Regions from separate parts of the Paraglaciecola sp. 2405UD69-4 genome, predicted to be linked through region 1. Evidence: predicted binding sites of a transcription regulator. Region 1 holds the regulator's gene; the other holds the start of a gene.

The links. The regulator sigma-54, encoded in region 1, starts transcription at its own class of promoters, with help from an activator protein. The targets are predictions, from matches to a motif close to GTTGGCACGNNNNTNGNNT.
Region 2: the regulator sigma-54 is predicted to act here: its motif matches at 3,313-3,331, upstream of ACMUMK_RS06350 (DUF1707 SHOCT-like domain-containing protein).

The regions. Positions count from the first base shown of each region.
Region 1 is NZ_JBLIXM010000003.1:150,265-157,911, forward strand. Features, by position in the region: gene ACMUMK_RS12845 (mechanosensitive ion channel domain-containing protein) at 1-136, opposite strand, end outside; gene ACMUMK_RS12850 (HPr family phosphocarrier protein) at 333-608, opposite strand; gene rapZ (RNase adapter RapZ) at 629-1,474, opposite strand; gene ptsN (PTS IIA-like nitrogen regulatory protein PtsN) at 1,471-1,917, opposite strand; gene hpf (ribosome hibernation promoting factor) at 1,950-2,237, opposite strand; gene ACMUMK_RS12870 (RNA polymerase factor sigma-54) at 2,263-3,765, opposite strand; gene lptB (LPS export ABC transporter ATP-binding protein) at 3,821-4,546, opposite strand; gene lptA (lipopolysaccharide transport periplasmic protein LptA) at 4,546-5,094, opposite strand; gene lptC (LPS export ABC transporter periplasmic protein LptC) at 5,057-5,623, opposite strand; gene kdsC (3-deoxy-manno-octulosonate-8-phosphatase KdsC) at 5,620-6,171, opposite strand; gene ACMUMK_RS12895 (KpsF/GutQ family sugar-phosphate isomerase) at 6,174-7,139, opposite strand; gene ACMUMK_RS12900 (calcium/sodium antiporter) at 7,148-7,647, opposite strand, start outside.
Region 2 is NZ_JBLIXM010000001.1:1,429,795-1,437,441, forward strand. Features, by position in the region: gene ACMUMK_RS06330 (ABC transporter permease) at 1-84, shown strand, start outside; gene ACMUMK_RS06335 (TIGR01777 family oxidoreductase) at 131-1,021, opposite strand; gene folX (dihydroneopterin triphosphate 2'-epimerase) at 1,049-1,414, opposite strand; gene ACMUMK_RS06345 (AI-2E family transporter) at 1,513-2,553, shown strand; gene ACMUMK_RS06350 (DUF1707 SHOCT-like domain-containing protein) at 2,622-3,272, opposite strand; gene ACMUMK_RS06355 (ATP-binding protein) at 3,401-4,741, opposite strand; gene ACMUMK_RS06360 (response regulator transcription factor) at 4,757-5,431, opposite strand; gene ACMUMK_RS06365 (PepSY domain-containing protein) at 5,449-5,682, opposite strand; gene ACMUMK_RS06370 (glycine zipper 2TM domain-containing protein) at 5,865-6,233, opposite strand; gene prsT (XrtA/PEP-CTERM system TPR-repeat protein PrsT) at 6,313-7,647, opposite strand, start outside.

The DNA of each region.
Region 1 (7,647 bases):
AAAAGGTGTTTTCATTGCCTTTATGCTGTTGCCTTATGAGCATGAGCTTTTGACTTAGCCAAGTTACAAAGCCAAAAAAACATAAAGTGACTAATGCGGGCAGCCAATCCATTAATAGGTTATCACTTAGGTCCACAAAATTTACCTTTTAGATACATGTCTTCTTATGGGCTTATCCTATCACTAAGCGTCAAATTAGTCGCTTTAGTAAGAGTGGCAATCAGGTTTTTGAATGTCTGCTAGTTCGGGGAGATACTTTTTAAATTTGCTGGGGTAAAAGTTGAATTGGGATGCGGAGGCAGCTAGCTCTTTTTTAACAGATAAATACTCGTTTACTCATCTTCATTGAAGCGAGTTGCCACTAATATTTCCACTGCATCTAACGCCTCTTTGGCGTCTGGTCCTTCACTCACAAATCTAATCTCTTTGCCTTGATTGCCTTCTAGCATCATTAAACCAAGCACACTGTTAGCTGAAGCGGTTTTTTCGCCAAGATGCAAAGTGATCTCAGCATCAAACTTATTGGTTAACTGAACCAGTTGCGTGGCAGCTCTAGCGTGAAGTCCAAGCTTGTTGACAATCAGTAATGTTTTCTCGAATGTGGCCATAGCGTTCTTCTTTGTAAGGCTTAGCGATTTAGTTCGCGATGCCGTATTTGTACATCAGGATGTGAGTCTGTAAATGCTTTCGCAAGGGTTTCTGCCACGTAAACTGAGCGATGTTGTCCACCTGTACAGCCAATGGCAATGGTGACATAGCTACGGTTGTTTCTTTCTAAGTGGGGGAGCCAAGTGGATATTAGATTTTGAATTTGCCAAATAAACTTAGTCACGATTGGCTGTGAGCCTAGAAAAATTTGTACTGGGGCATCTAAACCTGTGAGATGTTTTAGATCTGGCTCCCAATGGGGATTGGGTAAAAATCGCCCGTCAAACATATAGTCGGCATCTTTTGGTGTTCCATATTTAAATCCAAAAGATTCAAATACCAATACTAACCTTGAACTCTTTTTGCCTAAAATCCTTTCTCGCACTAGTTCTGCTAACTGATGTATCGATAATTGGTCTGTATCTAAATATAAATCAGCTCGCTCAGCGATAGGGGCAAGCAGTTGGCTTTCTGCCTGAATTGCAGCGGATAAGGATTTATTTTGTTTTGATAATGGGTGTAATCGTCTTGTTTCGCTGAAGCGTTTTATTAGAATATCGTCGCTGGCATCAAGGTAAAGAATGGTCACATCCCAAGATTCCGGTAGATAGTTAAGAATTTCTACTAGTTCATTTGGATCTTTAGGGAGGTTTCGAACATCAATGCTAACAGCTACTTGTTGGTATTCATCTACTACCGTGTGAATTAATGTGGGGAGCAGATTAACTGGGATATTATCGACGCAATAATACCCAAGGTCTTCTAGAGATCTTAGTACTACAGACTTGCCAGAGCCAGAGCGACCACTAGTAATGATAAGTTTCATTCGACTACAGCCTTGAATAGTTCTTCGTCTGTAGTGGCGGCACGCATCATTTTCAGCGTTTCTTTATTTGTTAGTTTTTCGGCAATTGCCGATAAAGTACCAAGGTGTTCTGAAGCTTTATCTGTGGGAACTAATATTGCAAAAAAAACATCAACAGGAGCATTGTCTATAGCTTCATAGTTGATAGGCGTTTCGCTGGTAACAACTATTGCAATCACCTCTTCTAGATTTTCAAGGCGCCCATGGGGTAAAGCTATGCCATTGCCAATCCCTGTGCTACCCATTTTTTCTCGGCACATAAGGCAAGATAAAATGGTGGCTTGATCTATTTCTAGTAAGTGTTGACTAGCAATATCACTGATATGTTCCAGGATTCTTTTTTTACTTGCTCCCTGAACTGCACACAAGGTGCAGTCAGGGTGAAGGATATCTTTAATTTCCATTGGCATATTCTAATTGTTGTAAGGAATTTAAGTTAGTGGCGTTGTAGCTTTTCCTTGTACTTTAACACCTGTCTATCGAGCTTATCTATTAATCCATCTATCGCAGCATACATATCAGAATGTTCTGATGTTGCGAATACTTCAGTACCACTGAGGTGCAAAGTTGCCTCTGCTTTTTGGGTTAGCTTTTCTACATTTAAAATGACGTGTACGTTATTGATATGATCGAAATGCCGTTCCAACTTAGTGAATTTGGTGTCGACGTAGTTCTTCAAAGAATCTGTAATATCTACATGATGACCGGTAAGGTTAATTTGCATATCGCCTTTTCCTTCTTTAATGCGCCTATAGTAGGCTCTTACGTTGATTTGACGGGGGTATCATTAAGGACTCCCGATATTTTGCTATTGTCCGCCGCGCGACCATTATGCCTTGGTCGGCCAACAATTGAGCAATTTTACTATCACTTAGTGGTTTACTGGGCATTTCTGCTGCGACTAGCTTCTTAATTAAAGCGCGTATAGCCGTAGAAGAACATTCGCCACCTGTTTCTGTGGCAACGTGGCTTGAGAAGAAATATTTAAGCTCAAAGATACCACGTGGTGTGTGCATATACTTTTGAGTAGTAACTCGTGAAATGGTGGATTCATGCATGTCGACCATTTCGGCAACATCATTTAACACCATAGGTTTCATCATTTCTGGACCATGCTCGAAAAACCCCATTTGCTGCTGAACTATGCAATTAGAGACTTTAAGTAGGGTGTCGTTACGACTTTCAACACTTTTTATAAACCATTTAGCTTCTTGGAGATGCGAGCGAATAAACTGACTGTCAGTTGAGCTTTTTACACTCTTGCTCATGGCCGCATATTGCTGATTTACATTAAGTTTTGGTAAGCTGTCTGGGTTGAGCTCTACTGTCCATCGGCCGTTCTTTTTGGCAACCGATACATCTGGAATTACGTATTCAGATTCACCAGTAACTATGGCTGTTCCTGGTCTTGGGTTGAGAGTTTGTAGTAAGCGCATTGCTTCACGTAATTCGTCTTCTTTCATGCGGGTTTTGCGCATTAAGGTTCGATAATCTTTACTACCAATGAGATCACAATAGTCGGTGATCAACATCTTGGCTTCTTCTAACCAAGGTGTATCAGGAGAAAATTGGTTTAGTTGAATAAGTAAACACTCTTGTGCGCTTCTCGCACCTGAGCCAATTGGATCAAACATCTGAATACGCTTTAACACGACTTCAACTTCATCCAACTCTATTTCTTCATCGTCCATGCTGGCTAGCACTTCTTCTGTACTTATCGTTAAATAACCAGCTTCGTCAATAGAGTCAATGATGGCCATTGCTATGGCGACATCTGTTTCACTGAAGTGAGTGAGGCGCATTTGCCACAGCAGGTGGTCTTGAATATTGTCTGTGGTTTCCCCTTGAAACACAGGTTCATCATCACTGGCTGAGCCTGAACTCGATGAGGATGATGTTGGAGCTGGGGCAGATGATGCACTTAGGTATTCGTCCCAAGTGCTGTCTAAAGGTAAATCTTCAGGGATATCATTATTTTGCAGAGCATCGCCAGCTTCTACGCTGTCAACGTTGACTTCTTGTTGCTCGCTTAATTTCTCTGCTGAGTCAGCAGAGTGGTTGGTTTCAAGTGCTTTATCGCCACTGGCATTGTCGTGTTGCTCTTCAACTTCAAGTAATGGATTTGAATCAAGGGCTTCTTGAATTTCAGTTTGCAAATCCAAAGTAGACAACTGCAACAGCTTGATAGCTTGCTGCAACTGAGGTGTCATTGTGAGCTGTTGGCTAAATTTTAACTGTAAAGAGGGTTTCATTCACTTCTTATATTTAATGTAATGTGTTTATCAGCCGAGTTAACGTATGTGCTAACTATAGCCTGAATTGTTCACCTAGGTATACATCTCTTACACGTTGATCACTTAAAACATCTTCCGCCGTACCCGACGCAATTAATTCACCGTGACTAACAATGTAAGCTTTTTCGCATACATCCAAGGTTTCCCGTACATTGTGGTCTGTTATTAAAACACCTAAACCACGGTCTCGTAAATGTTGAATTATGACTTTAATATCGTTAACTGATATAGGATCAACCCCTGCAAAAGGTTCATCTAAAAGTATAAAATCAGGATCTGCTGCTAGTGCTCTTGCTATTTCTACTCGGCGTCTTTCGCCACCTGATAAGCTCATTCCTAGACTATTACGAATATGATTGATATTGAATTCATCTAGTAGCGCGTCTGCTTGTTGTTCCCTTTGTTCTTTAGACAATTCTTTTCTAGTCTGCAATATTGCCATTAGGTTTTGGTATACAGTGAGCTTTCTAAATATTGATGCTTCCTGTGGAAGATAACCTATACCTTGCCTAGCACGCACATGCATGGGCTGTAAGGTTAATTCTTGTTGATCAATATAAATGTCACCTTTATCTAAAGGTACTAAACCTACAATCATATAAAAAGTGGTAGTTTTTCCCGCACCATTTGGCCCAAGTAAACCAACTATTTGCCCGGTTGAAACCTCTAGGCTAACGTCCCGTACTACTTGTCGAGACTTGTATGATTTTGCTAAATGGCTAGCTTTTAATAAGGCCATTAAGGTTGTTTATCCTGTTGTTTTTTTGCGTTTGACTTTTCTTTGGAGACGGGCTGAAAAGTTGTAATGACTGGCACGCTGCCTTGTTCGTCACCTTGAGCAATAATTTGTTCAAGTTCCATATTAAACACAATAGATTCACCTTTCACGCTACTTGCATTTTGTTCAATCTGCGCTCCACCTGACAAAGACAGTGCACGTGACTCACGCTTATATTCAATTCTGTTCGCTTTTGCGGTGACAATACTGCCGTCTTCTTGTTGTTGGGAGTACTCTGCTGGATTGCCCGTGGCAATGAATATTTCTTTGCCGTCTCCAGCACTTGCATCAATCTCTAATTCATCAGCTTTAAGCTCTAACGAGCCTTGTTTTATCACAACATTCCCTTCATGGAATGCTTTTTTAGCGATCCCGTCTGCTTGCTGATATAAAGAAGACAATTCAATCTTTTGATTAAAGTCATCTTTGCCGGCTACACTCTGCGCTGAAAATAGCAACGCAGCCAGTAAGCTAGCGTGACGCAGTAGGTTGATATACGGTTTTGACATGGTTAAGTAACTCGTATTTTTGGGTTTCTAAGTTTGCGGTAAAACCATTGCTATTAATGACATAGTTCGGGCCAATAATCTCTACAGCCTGATCAGAATACATGGTCTTATCTGTTAAGTTTACTTCGATAAAGTTAGTGCGAATAGTTTGTACATAGCCTTCTTCACTTAAGCTCGTCACTTTTACGTCTGTTTCAAATTGTAACCTTTGATCTTCGTATAGCGTCCCTTCTTTTGCGTCTACTTGCCAAGAATGTAACGTTTGAGCATATAACAAATAACTTGGTTCCTTGAAAAGTGTGAAGCCTAGTAAGTCATAATTCTCCATTTTTTCAGCATATACCTGATGGTTAATCTGCCCAAACTTGTCGTACAAAGTGCTCTTCATTTTATTGGCTTGATAGTTTGGTATCCAAGCTTCTTCAGTTTCGGGTAAGTTTTCTATTTTTTCCTGTTCTAGCCAAGCAGGTAAACTCAGTCCTAAGGCAAGGCTAAACAAAACCAATATACAAATCGTTAGGCGGCTCATACGCTAGCGCCATGAATATTGGTAAGTTGCCCTTTAGTTAGCAGGATTAAATCACACACTTCTCGAACAGCGCCAAATCCACCTTTCGTTTGTGTAACATAATCTGCAGTGCTTGCCACTAATGGGTGACCGTCATTGACACAGATATTTAGGCTTGCTGCATTGAACATCCCCATATCTGGCATATCGTCACCAATGGCAGCGGTTTGTTCGGCTTTTATGCCTAACTCTAATTGTAAGGCTTCAAGTGCAGGTTGTTTATCTTCACAGCCTTGCAATATATGTTTTACACCTAAGGCTGTCATTCTGGTTTCAACCATTTTAGATTTGCGGCCAGTAATCACAACCACATGAATTCCTATGTTCAAGAGAGCTTTGACCCCGTAGCCATCTCGGGTATGGAAAGCTTTTAATTCTTCGCCGTTTTGGCCCATGTATATACGACCATCTGAAAATACTCCATCTACATCACAGGCTAATAATTTAATTTCTGAGAGCTTTTCAAATAGTTGTTTTTCTACTTTTCCGTAGGGTGTTTCGATTGTCATGGTTAAATTATTCCAGCTTGAAGTAGTAGTTGCATATTTATTGCGCCCACAGGTATGCCTTCTTTGTTTGTGACAAATAATGAATTAATCTTGTGTTTTTGCATTAATTTCAATACTTCTGCAGCCAACATTTCCGAAGAGGCAGTGATGCTGTTTTTTGTCATAATGTCTTTAATGGCAACCTTATGTACGTCTATTTTATTGTCTAATACTCGCCTTAGGTCACCATCAGTGAAAATGCCCAGTAGCTTTCCAGATGCATCTACAACACCCGTCATACCAAGGGCTTTTTTAGATATTTCTACCAGGGCTGTGCTTAAGGTTTGATCTGGTGAAACCAAAGGCAAAGCTTCATGTTTTACCATGATATCGTCAAGCTTTAACAATAGTCGTTTACCCAAAGAGCCGCCAGGATGAGACATAGCGAAGTCCTCAGATGTAAAACCTCTCGCATCTAATAGGGCTACTGCAAGGGCGTCGCCCATGACTAATGTGGCGGTGGTGCTGGATGTTGGAGCTAGCCCAAGAGAACAGGCTTCTTTTTCAACTTTTACGCAAAGTTTAACGTCAGCATATTTCCCTAAAGCACTATTAACATTAGATGTCATTGCAATAATAGTAACACCTAGGCGCTTTACAACTGGTACTAATGCCAATAGCTCTGCGGTTTCTCCTGAGTTGGAGATTGTGAGCAGTATGTCTTGTTCTGTGAGCATTCCAAGGTCACCGTGATTGGCTTCCGCTGGATGCATAAAAAAGGCTGGCGTACCGGTACTTGCAAGGGTGGCAGATATTTTATGGCCTATGTGCCCTGATTTACCCATACCAGACACCACCACCTTACCTTTACATGCCATGATGAGTTCACAGGCTTTGGTAAAGTCGTCATCAATATACTGAGTTAACTGTTCAATCGCTTGTTTTTCTATTTCTAACACTTGAAGTGCAGATTGTTTAAATTTTGTCATAGGGATATCTAACTAAATAACAAAAATTGATAGCCAGCAAAGCAGGCCAAGAAACATAAACCTTCTACTCGGTTAATGCGCCTCGAGCCTCTAAAATTAAAGCTAAATATAATTAACAATAAGGTGAGCCCAAGCATAACAAAGCCATCTCTACTTGCTGCATTGATGTCAATTTCTCCTGGGTTTATTAGGCCTGGCATAGCAAGAACGGCTAAAATATTGAAAATATTAGATCCAATTATATTCCCTAAAGCTAAGTCGTCTTCATTTTTGAGAACACCAGCGATACAAGCTGCTAATTCAGGTAGGCTAGTGCCTATAGCAATAATGGTTAAACCTATAACTAATTCACTTAAACCAAAGTATCGAGCAATTATTTCTGCAGAGCCAACCATATAATGGGCGCTCAGAGGTAACACTATCATTCCAACTATTACCCAAAAAATAGCTTTGCCGGTGCTAACATCGGAAGGGATTTCGTTTTCTGTTTCTGGCTCCAGAGGATCGC
Region 2 (7,647 bases), on a different contig from region 1:
TTGGTTGTAGGATGTCTAGGTGCTCTAGGGTGTTGGCGTTTACTGTCGTTAAACACCAGCCACTTACTGCGTAAAATGGTGTAAATTAATATTTAATTAAGCAGAGCTTTTTAAGCTCTGCTTAAAATAGCTACTTTAAGCATTCAAAAGCTGTCGTTAATTCGGGGTAGGCAAATTGATATCCACTTTCTAGTAGGCGAGTAGGATTTACCCTTTGCCCATAGATCACAAGGTCTGCCATTTCTCCCATTAACCCTCTTAAAACAAAGGCAGGCACTTTAAACACACAAGGCCGATGTAAAGACTTTGCGAGGGTGCGGCTAAATTCTAGATTGGTCACAGGGGTTGGAGCGGTAAAGTTATAAATTCCTTGGCAGCTTTCGTGTTTTATGAGGTGCGCAATACCCTGTAACATGTCTTCTAGGTGGATCCACGACATATATTGATTGCCGTCACCTATCGGCCCTCCTAGCCCTAATTTGAAAGGCAGTAACATTTTTGTCAGGGCTCCTCCTCTAATGCTCAAGACTATACCTGTTCGAATAATACATACCCTGGTTTCATCTGAGCTAGCTTCCAAAGCCAGAGACTCCCAGCGAGCGCATAGGCGATGACTAAATTCGTCATTAGGCTGGCTGAAATCTTCATCAATAATCTTATCGTTTTGTTTTCCGTAATAGCCAATAGCTGAGCCACTAATGAATAACTTTGGTGGCTGGTTACTATTTTTTATTAGACTGACGAGCCTTTCAGTAATGCTCCAACGACTTTGTTCTATAACCTGCTTTTGCTTAGGCGTCCATTTTTTAGCAACTATGGGCTCACCGGCTAGGTTTATTACTACATCAAATTCATCGAGGTTTTTTAGGTGCTCTAAACTAGATAGAAATTGGATTTTATGACCAAGTACTTGTTCAGCCATGGCCACATTTCGTGTAAGTACAGTGATTTCATTTGGGGATAAAATTGGCACTAGGTTGGAGCCAATTAATCCAGTACCGCCTGTAATTAATATCTTCATTACTACCTCAAATGTATGTTTGGAGCCTTAGTTTTTATTGCATGATAAGCAAAGAGACACTGAATCAGAAAAACGTAAGGCGTGGGGTTTATCAACTTCTACCTCTGCATAGGTGACCCAAGCATGTTCTGCTGCAATAGCTAGAACATCAGCTGTCAATTTCTCAAGAAGTGAAAAACGGTTGTTTTCTACTAGGTTGATAATGCGCTTTGTGACTATTTTGTAATTGAGGGCATCGTCCATTTTATCTGAATCTGTTGCCTGGTCAGCGTGGTAATTAATTTTAATGTTGATGACTACATCTTGCATATTGGCTATTTCATCATCGTTAATGCCTATGTAGGTACGTAATCTTAAGTTCTTAATTCTTATTGTTGCTGGATTTAACTTCATAGTATTCCAAAGGTTAAGTTATTTCTTTTATTACTTTGCTACAAAATACCACATAGATCTGCTAGTTTGCTCTCAAGGTATTTATCAAGAATCATTTTATGCAAATCAATCACCAAAGACCCGTTAAAATTTTAATAGTACTGGCAAGTATTGTGGTTATTTTAGCGGGCGTAAAAGCAGCTAGTGCCATTGTCGTACCTTTTTTATTGTCTATTTTTATTGCGATGGCTTGCAGCCCCATTATTACATGGGCAAACCAATATAAATTACCTAGAGCACTGGCAGTCATTATAGTCATACTCTTGATTGTTATTTTTGGATTAGTTTTGGCTGGTCTAGTAGGGCAGTCTATGAATGAGTTTAGTCAGAACGTTCCAAAATATCGGGAGCAGTTGGTACAGGAGTTTGGTTGGGTAATAGGGCAGCTAGATAAAGTTAACATTTCAATTAATAAAGATACCCTTATTTCTTATCTTGACCCAGGCGCAGCTATGAATATGGCCACTAACCTATTGTCGAGCCTAGGGGGCGTGCTAACGAATTTTTTACTGATATTGTTAATTGTGGTGTTTATGCTGTTTGAAGCAGAGTCATTTCCTAAAAAAATACATATTGCTTTGTCAGATCCCGATATGAAAATGCAGCAAATTGATAAGTTTTTAACGTCAGTCAAAAACTACCTAGTCATTAAAACTCTAGTGAGTTTAGGTACAGGTTTGATAATTGGTGTTTGGTTGTATGTATTAGGTGTTGATCATTTTTTACTTTGGTCTGTACTTGCGTTTTTATTAAATTATGTACCCAATATTGGCTCCATTATTGCGGCTATTCCCGCTGTGTTACTGGCTTTTGTGCAGTTAGGTCCAACGACCGCTGGGTTAACTGCATTAGGGTTTGTGGTTTCAAATATGGTGATGGGAAATGTGGTAGAGCCAAAGTACATGGGCCGTGGACTTGGTTTGTCTACCTTGGTGGTGTTTCTATCGTTAATTTTTTGGGGATGGTTACTGGGTACTGTTGGTATGTTGTTGTCGGTTCCGTTGACTATGATAGTCAAGATAGCCTTAGAGTCGAACCCTGATACACACTGGTTTGCATTATTACTAGCAAGTGAAGATGTGAAGCAGGCTAACGAATAAATCTTACATTGCCCTTTTTAATTAATTTAAAAAGGGCTAATAGGACATATTTAAAAATTCTGCCTAGTTCAGACTTTGTTATTGAAAAGAGTTTTCATTTGATTAGCAAAGGCCACAAACTTTTCTTTTATTGTACGTTTTATTTTTATGTCTAATCCGCCAAATAAAACTAAGCCTTCTATGGTTAAGGTTGGGGCTTGGCGAGAGGCTATTGATGGCGCTTTATTATCTACTCCGCCAAAAATACAGAAGGCTTTTGAGATGACGTTTATGTTCTCTGGTATGTAGATATTATCACCACCAAATATACATAGTACTTTTACAGTGACATCTGGGCTTGAAAATATTGCATCGGTAAAGTCGATGTCAGCCCCTCCAAATAGGGTTAAAATTCTTATCTCTTTAGGTACTGACCATTGTCCACTGCGGTTAGAGCCCCCAAAAATATTGACAATGCTTTCTGTTTCAACACTGTTCTCGGCAGAATAATTAATGTTGAATCTTTGCTCTTTTTGAGAGGTAAACTCTTCGCTAGTGTTGTGCTGCAAATCTGCAACCAAATCAACTAATTCTTGATGATTTTTACTTGCCATTGCCGCATCTAACCTTCTTTCAAAGGCTTCATTGGAAATCACGCCATGACTGTAGTTAAAAATAAGCTTATCAATGACCTCTTCTCTTACCTGTTCGATAGGTCTATCTTCTAATTTTACAGCCATGCTTTTTCCTTATTGATGTTTGTTTAGATATGTAATTAAAAAGCAGATACCATGCCAGACTAAAACTTAATTGAAATCAATAGTTTGGGTTTTGTAGCAACTCATAGATATGAAAAATTAACCAATAATTAGTGGTTTTCACTCTTTAATGGGAAGGTAAATATAAGTTTTGCGCCGCCCAACTCGCCCTTATTTATTTCAAGGCTACCCTGATAGGCTGCGACTAAGTCGGCTACTACTGCCATACCTATTCCTTGACCCTCTTTGTAACTGTCTAAACGCGTACCTCTTTGTAATAGGTGTTCTCGTTTGTCTGCAGGGATACCAGGTCCATCATCTTCAACGCTTAACGTTAAACCTTTTTGGCTTGCTATGGCGGTTAGCTTCACTTGACTTGTGGCTGCTTTACAGCCGTTATCTAGTACGTTTCCAAGTATCTCCATCAGATCGGTTACGTCCCCATGAAAGCCAATATCTTGAGGGTCGATGCTTGTACTAAATGATAATTGCTTATCAGCATAAACTTTGGCCATAGCGTTGAGCAGTTTTTCAACAACTGGCTTTATAGGGGTAGCTTGCTCAAAGGAACTGGTGGTGCCTGCAACTGCTCTTTTTAACTGCCTTTGTATTTGCAGGTTAATTTGGTTGATTGGTTCTTTCGCTTGGTGGGGGAGGCCTTCTGTACCTGATAGCACGGCCAGTGGTGTTTTAAGGCTATGGGCTAAATCACTTAGGCTGTTTTTGTAGCGACTACGTTGCTGTTGCTCGGTATCTAATAGATTGTTAATGCTACTTTTTAGCTTTTCTAGCTCTGGGGGATAATTCTGGTCTATGCGCTTTAATTGTCCGCTCTCTGCTTGGCGTATTTGCTTGTTTAGTCGGCTGATAGGGAGTAATGCTGCATTAAGGCTCACCAATAACAGTATGAGTAGCAGAAGCGCGATTAACCCAAGCCAATTCCATAAGGTTGTCGCAAACTTTTGTTTTTCTGTATTAAAGGTTTGTTTATCTCTGAGAATATAAAAGCTTATAGGTTGGTAACCTAAAGATGTTTCAAATTCAGCGGTATATGCATACAAGAAGTAGCTGTTTTGCATGGAGAAGTCTTCAATGAAAGCTTCTGCGCCAATTTTAGGGGCTGAAAAACTAGGTTCTAATTGCCAATTTAAAGTCGATAAGGATTGCCAAAGTGTTGCATTGTTAGACTGGATAAATGCGTACAAACCCGAACCAGGCATATTAAACTCATCGTTATATAGTTGCTCTGGCATCAGCGCATAACTGCTGCTTTCGTCTAATTCAAATTCAGAAATTAACGTTAAGCTTTGTACTCGAAGTTGCTCTAACATAGACTGACTTAGGCTACTGTTAAAAGCTTTTTCGAGGGTGACAGCGGTTAAAGGGATGAAAATCAGTAATGCTAGAACTGCAGCAGCAAAACTTCTTAATCGTAAAGAAAGGTTACGCATCAATAAAAGGTGGGGTTATAGATCACGGCTAATCCTATACCCTCTGCCACGAAGGGTATCTATTGGATTGAGCTCGCCTTTTGGGTCTATTTTTTTACGTAACCTGCCTACAAAAACTTCAATCACATTGCTATCTAGATCAAAGTCTTGGTCATAGATATGCTCAGTTAGTTCTGTTTTTGAGATGATTTTCTGTGGGTTTAATAATAGATATTCAAGCACTTTAAATTCGTATGCGGTAAGTTCTACATACTCACCATTTACCGTGACTTCTTCACTTAAGGTATCAAGGCTAATAGGTCCTTTTTCAATAACGGGGTGGGCTTTACCCGCGGCGCGGCGAATTAATGCATTAATTCGCGCCAGTAGCTCTTCATCATGAAAAGGTTTAGTTAAGTAATCATCCGCTCCGGCATCTAGTCCTTCTACTTTCTCTTGCCATCTATCTCTAGCAGTTAAGATTAAAATTGGACAGGAAACGTCATTCTTGCGGGCTTTTTGAATTACTTCAAACCCATCAACAACCGGTAAGCCAATATCGATAATGGCTAAATCATAGGAGTGCTCTTGCAGCAGAAACAAAGCTTTCGCTCCGTCATCAGCTAAGTCAACACTGTAACCATTATTTTGGAGCAACACATCTAGTTGTGTAAGCAAGCGGCTATCATCTTCAACAATTAAAATACGCATGGTTGGCTTACAGATCCCTAATTATTTACTTTCTTATTACTGGATTTTGTGGACTTTTTATTGATATCCACTGACACAACTCTGCCTGATTTTTGTAGTACTTTAACGCGATACTTATTTTTATTTTGATCGACTTTAAGGACACGTCCACTAACTCGCTTCTGAGCTTTTTGAGCAGCCTCAGATTTACTTTTTGCCGAGTTTTTATCGTCATCTGCAAGGGCAGGTGTGCCACTTAACACCAAGAGGATAAAGCAACCGGCTAGTAATATAGAGTTGGTTTTTAACTTCAAAATGTTACTCTCAAAATATTTATAAAGTCAGTTTACCTTAATCATGAATCAAGGTAAAAGCTATTGCTCTGGTCAATTCATGATTAAATGTAAACGATAATTTAGGGTATCTGTAGGCTGTCAATAAGTTACAAAGCTCATTAATGACGGTACCTATTGTGAGCTCTTTTTTTATACACATTAGTATTATGTGAATTTGTTAGGTAATCAACTTGATTACCTATAGTACTGCCAATGATGACTCCAGTAACAGTGCCTAGTACTTTATTAGAATCAGAACTAGCATTATGCCCAATTATACCTCCTACTAGGCCGCCAATTATAACCCCTGTTTTAGGCTTGGTTTTAGAAACAATAACTGTTTTTGTTTTCACATATTTAGGTTGCTTTACAACCTGGTATTTGTGAGCTGGTGAGGTTTTAACTACCTTAACCGCTTGGTGGTTCTTGGCATTAGCTAAAGGTGAAAGAGCCAATAATAATAGTGTGGTGCTTAATAAAATTTTCATGTTATCACTCCGTTTTGAAAGTGATTACCATACTAATATTCTGTGCCTGAATTTTAGCTGAACTGATTTTGAACCAGAGTTATTGCTTAATCAATTTTGCGTACAGAGCTTCTGCTGCGGCTTTTTCTTCAAAGTTTTGATTTTTATCAAAAAGCGCTGCTAATTCTGACTTAGCTTCATTCACCAAACCTAGCATATTTAAACTTACTGCTATGTAGTAATGTAATGCTGGGTTTTGCTGATCTCGAGAGTAAGCTCTTCTTAGCAACTCTAGCCCTTCTTTAGGCTGGCTTTTTTGAGTCAGTAGCCATCCGTATATGGTTAGTGTTTTAGGGTTTTTATCGTCCAGAGCATAGGATTGTAATGCATACTCAAGACTTTTATCCAAATCCGAGGTCATGTATATATAAGCTAATCGATTTAGAATTCCTTGAGGCTCATTTAATTCTGCATGTTGTAGTAGTTGCTCATATTCCTGTGCCGCTTGTTCGTAATTTTTTTGGTAAAAAAGGTATTGTGCGAGTAGGTTACGAGGGAAAAAGCGCTCTGGGTTATTAGCAACTATCTGGTCTAGTTTATCTTTAAAGGGGGCAGAAGCTATGCCTTTCGTCGTTAATGCGTAAAGCTTGGCTAGTGCCAACTCATAGCTATCATCTAAATCTAAGGTTGTAAGGTAAAGTTGATTCGCTTTGGTTAGCTTGCCTTGTTGCTCAGCTAACCTACCTAGTAAAAAAGACACTTCAGCTTGTTGAGGATATTTGCTGCTAAGCTGATTTAGCTGGCTTTCAGCCGCATCTGTCTTATGTTCATTGAGTAAAAACTCCGATAATTGCAGCGCTAGCTTTAGGCTGTCTGGTTGTAATTTTTGAGCGCTAACAAGAGAATGCGTTGCAGCTTCTACATCGCCTACTAACATTTGTAACTTGTGTAGGGCAATCATTAGGGCTGCGTTATTACTAGCAAGTCTTTGCAATTCTTGCAGGGTCCTTTTGCTGCTTAGGGTATCGTTTTGAGCGATATAAATTTGTGCTTTTTGAATGACATATTTAGGGTTTTCTTGGTCTCTACTAGTTAATCGATTTAATTGTAGTAGTGCACTTTTATATTCCTTTCTGGATACATAAATAGTGGTTAAGCCTTCTAGTGCAGCTACATTATTTTTGTCACTCAGCAGTACTTTGCGATAATTTTGTAAAGCTTGGTCTGCATCATTTTGTTTCAGTTGCATTTTAGCCAGTAACAACAGGGCGGCAGGGTAGTTAGGGGATTTAGCTAATATATTCGCAACGAGTTGTTCTGCTTTAGTGAGGTCGCCAAGCAAATACCAAGTAGTTGCAAGATTGTAGTTTGCTGACGTAAAGTTGGGGTTAATAGTAAGGGCTTTATTCAAGTAACTCTGCGCTTCAGTTACTTG